DNA from 3 places in the Lysinibacillus sp. FN11 genome. Region 2 is predicted to be linked to each of the others. Evidence: riboswitches for the same ligand, from Rfam matches in the RefSeq annotation. Region 2 holds a riboswitch; each other region holds the start of a gene.
What was found. A riboswitch is a leader RNA that binds a small molecule or an ion and turns the genes downstream of it on or off. The one in region 2 is predicted to bind lysine.

Region 1 (2,280 bases), 2.1 Mb from region 2:
TAGCCGTTAAAATAATGGCATTCATTAAAGAAGCAGCAAAGGCAATACCTAGACGGTCAAACACTAGTGTAAATGGTGATACTGCGATATCTTCTGATAACAAACGTTCGTCTGTAAATGGAATCAACATCCCGATTGCACCAATCGCTAAAATATAAAACAAAAGAATACGCCAAAATACAGATTTAACAGCCTTCGGAATATTTTTACCAGGATTATCTGTTTCACCAGCTGTAATTCCTAGTAATTCTGTCCCTTGGAATGAAAATCCTGCAGCTAGGAAAATACCAAATGTAGCAAGGAAGCCACCATGGAATGGCCCATCACTAACAAAGAAATTAGTAAAACCTACAGGAGCCTGCCCACCTAAAATACCAAAAATCATTAGTAAGCTAATGATAATAAAAACAATAACCGTTGCTACTTTAATCATGGCAAACCAATATTCACTTTCACCATAACTTTTTACGGATAGTAAATTAAACGTCAATACAACAGCAATAAATAATACTGTCCAAAGTGCTGATGAGCTATCTGGGAACCAATATTTCATAATTAATGACACAGCAGCAATTTCGGCAGCTATGGTGATTGCCCAGTTATACCAGTAGTTCCAGCCTAATGCAAAGCCCAAAGCGGGATCTACAAATTTGGTTGCATACGTACTAAATGAACCTGATGATGGCATATAGGCAGCCATTTCCCCTAAGCTTGTCATTAAAAAATACACCATAATACCGATTAAAGCATAGGCAAGCAAAGCTCCCCCAGGCCCTGCCTGAGCAATAGCACCTCCACTGGCTAAAAATAGCCCCGTACCAATTGTACCGCCTAAAGAAATCATTGTAATATGACGGCTTTTTAATTCTTTTTTCAGCTTCGGCGCTTTATGTCCGAGCTGATTTACTTTTATTTCACTCACGATATAGCTTCCTTCCTATTTATGAGGCAAAAAAATGCCATCACATATACACTGTGATGGCTACGTTAATCCTCAGTTTTTCCTACATGATAGCTCAACACGTTGTACAAACGTGACAGTTCTGTTCCTTTCGGAGACAGCCCCAGCATGAGGTTTTCAAGTCCCCTCACACTTCGGCAATATTTCCTTTCAGCTAATCTCATCAATGCTTGTCATTTCAATTAGCATACTTATAAATATCGCGACCTCTACCTCAATACAAACATGAGGCATATAATTATTAAATTTATGATGTTTATTATACTAACATAAGACCATAGACATTTCAATACCGTAAGAAATGTTCCGTATTTTATGAATCTTCTACTATTTTTAATAGTGTGATAAAGTGTGATAGTAGTTCAATTAGAATGGTTATTATTAGGGGGGATTTATTTTGACTACAAATGATCATACCACTAGTTATCCAAGTAAAAAAATTAGCTGGAAAGGAACAACCTTACTTTTAGTCTTTGGCGTTATCTTTATAGCCTCTACATTACGAATGCCACTAACTGTTGTTGGTCCAATTATATCCTTTATCCGTGAAGATCTTGGAATATCTAATGTATTGGCAGGCTTTCTAACAACAATTCCATTGCTGGCTTTTGCTATTATATCTCCATTTGCACCAGTTGTAGCACGCAAACTAGGGCTTGAGCTAACATTATTTTTATCAACTTTTCTCTTGGCCTTAGGAATTGTCCTACGTTCACTTGGTACGACAGAATTACTTCTATTGGGTACTGTGTTAATTGGCGTAGCCATTTCTTTTGGAAATGTACTAATTCCAGGATTATTAAAATTAAAATTTCCATATCATGTGGGTTTATTAATGGCCTTTTTCACCATGTCCATGAATTTTACTGCTGGCCTTGGAGCTGGTATTAGCTATCCGATAGCTAATTCATCGTTAGGCTGGCAAGGTGCGCTTTCCATTGCACTCATACTCGTTCTAATTACAATCCTAATTTGGATACCTCAACTAAAGTCAAATTACCCAGAACCAGTTACTACATCTAAAAAGACCAGTACACCTTTATGGAAATCACCTGTTACTTGGGCTGTCACAGGGGCAATGGGTTTACAGTCTTTATTATTCTATACAACAGCAGCGTGGATACCTGAGATCTATATTGCTCAAGGTTTAGCGCCTGATAAAGCTGGCTGGATGTTTTCAATCATGCAATTCTCACAAGTACCAATGGCTTTGGCAGTGCCTATTATTGCAGGTAAAATTACTTCTCAACGCCCACTTGTATTGATGTTTACATCCTTCTATTTAGTAGGCTTTGTTGGAGTTGTCATGGAATGGACAA
Region 2 (2,280 bases):
TCTACTATTCTATGATTTGTCACGCTAGGACATTATCATTATGTAGAGAGGTTCTCATTTTGATAATGATGAAATGATCATGCACGGACTAATTGCTAGTCCGTGCCATATCATTATTGTGCTGCGGGCTGTTGAGAAATAGCTTCTTCCATAATCGCTTGACGATCATCTTCTGAAATGCCTTTTAGGATTTCATTGATTTTTTCACGATTTGCGTCATCTTTACGTAAGCCTACAGCAATTGAAGTATTTGATAGGTCTGTATCAAAGCCTTCTTCAAATGCTACATATGTGAATTTATCGTTGGCTGCAGAAGCGGAAATGCCCTCTGGACGTTCAGCTACATAGCCATCAATTTTACCTGCTTCTAGTGCCACACGCATTGCTGGGAAGCTCTCCATTGCCGTTTGCTTTTCTACGCCTTTAATTTGATCGATAACTGTGTAGTTTGATGTATTTAATTGTGATGTAATTTTAGCACCTGAGAAGTCTTGAATCGATTTTGCGCCTTCATATTTGCTACCTTTTTTAATAACCATAACAAAATCAGAAGTATAATAGTTTTCTGTAAAATCAATTGTTTTCTTACGTTCTTCTGTTGGTGACATACCTGCAATAATTGCATCAATTTTGTTCGATTGTAGCGCTGGAACTAATCCGTCCCACTCCATTTTAACAATGACTAACTCTTTGCCTAAACCTTCAGCGATTTTCTTTGCCATTTGTACATCATAGCCACCTGCATATTCTGCATTATCCGCAATTTTCACTGCGCCATTCGCATCGTCTTGCTGTGTCCAGTTGAACGGTGGGTAGCCAGCCTCCATGCCAATTCGGAATTCACCGCCGCCTTCTTCTTTGTCAGTTCCAGCATCACTTGAACCGCCCTCTTTTTTGTCGCTTGTGCCACATGCAGCTAGCACAATTGCCGTCATGATAGAGATCATTACTAACAACCATTTTCTTTTCATGAAAAACTCCCCTTTTCTGTAAAAAAATAAGACAACTGTACTAAAAAAGACCTAAGTTTATTGAACTTAGGTCTTACCTTTATGACAGTTGCCCAAATCCTCACTATAATTTCCATGTTTCCGAGATAGCACAACCTAGTAAATCTGGAAATCCATTTACTAGGACAGTCCTGCACTTATTCACTGCAGACCCAGTATAAAAGTACGAGCTCCTTTTATACTTCGGCGATATTTCCTTCTTCATTGCGTCTTCGCTTGCTTTTACTCAACAATGAACTAATAAATACCGCGCCTCTACCTCACTGGTAACAATTCGTGAGGTTTGTTTATTTAATTGATATTTAGATACTACTATAAAACTAATATGTTCGTCAAGACGATTTTAACATTTTTCTGACTAATGACAATATTAGGATATTGTGCGTTCTGCTTCCACTTTAAATCGTTGAACTTTTGTTGATATTTCTGAAAATTACAACAAATATTTATTATAGAGTATGTTCTCTATGTGAGAAAAGTCGCTTTTTTTCTTTCTTTGCTCCTCTAAACGATATAACATTCGTACTCATTCAAGCATAGAATCGGTCAATACCTTTTATCATACAAAAACCCTGCTGAACATTGTTCGCAGGGTTTAATGGCATTATGAATTTAATAATAAATCTTCAGGATTTTCGATTAATTCTTTAACTGTTTTTAAGAATCCTACAGAATCTTTACCATCGATGATACGGTGGTCGTATGAAAGTGCTACATACATCATTGGACGGATTTGAACTTCACCATTTACTGCAACTGGACGGTTTACAATTGAGTGCATACCTAAAATACCAGCTTGCGTACCGTTCATAATTGGTGTTGACATTAATGAACCGAATACACCACCATTTGTGATTGTGAATGATCCACCAGCCATGTCATTTAAGCCTAATTTTTTATCACGAGCTTTTGTCGCTAAGTTAGCGATATCTTTTTCGATTTCTGCAAAGTTTTTACTATTTGCATCGCGTACAACTGGTACGACTAAACCTTCTTCAGTTGATACAGCAATACCGATATCAAAGAAGTTATTTAAATGAATTTCATCGCCAGAGATTTGAGCGTTTACGTATGGGTATTTTTTCAGTGCTGCAACAACAGCTTTAGTGAAGAATGACATGAAACCAAGTTTGATGTCGTTTGCTTTTACAAACTCTTCTTGTTTACGTTTACGAAGTGCCATGATGTTTGTCATGTCAATTTCGTTGAATGTTGTTAACATTGCTGTTGATTGTTTAACTTCTAATAAACGTTTTGCAATTGTTTGGCG
Region 3 (2,280 bases), 1.1 Mb from region 2:
GCCTGCAAAAAAGGAGTACCGAAAATATAAAACGCGTACAGCAGCCAAACATGATGATTACGGTGCAATGCAGGAGGTTATACGTCGTCGCTATATTCGTGTTTTAAAGGAAGGTCTACCATTACCAGATTTAGTCTTAATTGATGGTGGTAAGGGACAAATGGAAGTAGCCCGTGAAGTACTAGAAGATGAGCTTGGTCTTGTTATACCGATTGCTGGTTTAGCCAAGGATGATAAGCATAATACTTCTCAGCTATTGTTTGGTGATCCACCAGAAGTGATTAGCTTAAAACGTACAAGTGATGGCTTTTATTTATTACAACGAATTCAAGACGAAGTCCATCGCTTTGCTATTACCTTCTTGCGTCAACAGCATGAGAAACATGCCATTCAATCTGTATTAGATCATATTGAAGGGGTAGGACCAAAACGAAAGCAACAGCTGCTTAAACATTTCGGTTCAGTCAAAAAAATTCGAGAGGCGAGCGAGCTAGCATTACAGGAGGCTGGGATGCCTGCTAATTTAGCAAGCCAAATTTTTAGCTATTTTCAGCAACAATCATTGTCAAAGGAATAGGCATGTGCTATGGTTATAAATAACATTGTTTTCAATGTTATGGAGAGTCAACTGCGTGACTAGTTTGTTTACGCTAAGGCTTAATGAATTGAATACATTCACTTTAAAGTGATGATAGAGGTGCAAGATTCAAGAGTAACGCGATGGAGGATGGACAAGTCCAGAGATATTGTGTGAAAGGGGAGCTTGCCGAAGTGCAGTATTGTTGTTCCATTGCTGTACTGGTTTTGCATTTAAGAAATGTAAGACTGTCGATTCTAAACGTTTCGGAGAGCTATCACACATGCGCAAGTTACGATTATTGTACATGTTATAGGCAGCTTTCACGTTATGTGGAGGCTGCCTTTTGGTTTTCCAGAAACTGTTTTACACCTCATGATTTTGTAAAATATATGAACTGGAAGGGAGAACGAAAGAAATGGCTAAAATCGTGATGAAGTTTGGAGGAGCTGCATTAGCTTCTACTGAACAAATCCAAGAGGCTGCTAGGAAAGCGATTGCTCAAAAGGACAAAGGATTTGATGTAGTAGTGGTCGTTGCAGCAATGGGACACACTGCGAAAGAGATGAAATTGATGGTACACCAACTAACTGACGATGTGTCGAAAAGAGAATTAGATGCAGTGTTGTCAACTGGCTCTCAATTATCAAGTGCTTTATTTGCCATCGCCTTGCAGGAAGCAGGCTATGAGGCTGTGTCTCTAACGGGATGGCAAGCTGGTATACATACGGATGGTATGTATCGGCATGCTCGTATCGACTATATAGATATTAATCGAATGGAAGAACACTTTGCACAGGGACAAATTGTGGTTATTGCTGGAGAACAAGGGATTGACGAAGAGCACAATATCACCATGCTTGGGAAAGGTGGAGCTGAAACAGCTGCTGTTGCACTTGCCATAGCATTGGAAGCGGAGAGAGTAGATATGTATACAAATGTGGATGGTGTTTATACAGCAGATCCACGATATGTTACAAATGCCCAAAAGCTACAGGAAATTTCCTATGATGAAATGTTGGAGTTATCTAATTTAGGGTCTCATATCATACATCCTCGTGCGGTGGAGTTAGCGAAAAAATTTCAAATGCCTGTTATTATACGCTCCAGTTTAATAGAATCAGTAGGCACTTTATTGAAGGAGGAAGTGGAAATGGAAAAAAATTCAGTCGTTCGTGGTGTTGCATTTGAATCAGATATTATTCGTTTAACAGTAGGGTATGATGCTTTTTCCAATGCTTCATTAGCAGATATATTTATGGTGCTTGCAGAGAACCGTATTAATGTTGATATTATTGTCCAAGCCATTATTGATGGGTTGAAGCCAACTGTATCGTTTTCCATTTTAAAAGAGGAATTTGCGAAAGCATTACGTGTTTTAGAGGATAGTAAATTATCACTCGGATTTAGTTTTGCTGACTTCGAAATTGGACTAGCAAAAGTTTCTATTATTGGTTCAGGCATGGCTTCCAATCCAGGCGTTGCCGCTCGTATGTTTGATCGGTTACGTCGCGAAAATATCCCTGTAAAAATGGTTAGTACTTCTGAAATAAAAGTGTCCGTTGTTGTACCACAGGATGATATGATCCAAGCAGCTAATGCTCTCCATGATGAGTTTAATTTAGAGCAAGCACTTTACATATAATAATAGAAGAAACAGCATTTTATGTAATTGACCGAAATAAAAGGAAGAAAAAAGAAGG

Region 1: another riboswitch for lysine. It lies ahead of NP781_RS24015 (amino acid permease); the one in region 2 lies ahead of NP781_RS09685 (transporter substrate-binding domain-containing protein).
Region 3: another riboswitch for lysine. It lies ahead of NP781_RS15635 (aspartate kinase); the one in region 2 lies ahead of NP781_RS09685 (transporter substrate-binding domain-containing protein).

The regions. Positions count from the first base shown of each region.
Region 1 covers NZ_CP102383.1:4,585,398-4,587,677, reverse strand. Annotated here, with positions in the region: gene NP781_RS24015 (amino acid permease) at 1-922, opposite strand, end outside; lysine riboswitch at 1,005-1,181, opposite strand; gene NP781_RS24010 (CynX/NimT family MFS transporter) at 1,359-2,280, shown strand, end outside.
Region 2 covers NZ_CP102383.1:1,806,361-1,808,640, reverse strand. Annotated here, with positions in the region: gene NP781_RS09685 (transporter substrate-binding domain-containing protein) at 114-971, opposite strand; lysine riboswitch at 1,090-1,276, opposite strand; partial or broken gene odhB (2-oxoglutarate dehydrogenase complex dihydrolipoyllysine-residue succinyltransferase) at 1,615-2,280, opposite strand, start outside.
Region 3 covers NZ_CP102383.1:2,937,324-2,939,603, reverse strand. Annotated here, with positions in the region: gene uvrC (excinuclease ABC subunit UvrC) at 1-577, shown strand, start outside; lysine riboswitch at 685-862, shown strand; gene NP781_RS15635 (aspartate kinase) at 996-2,222, shown strand.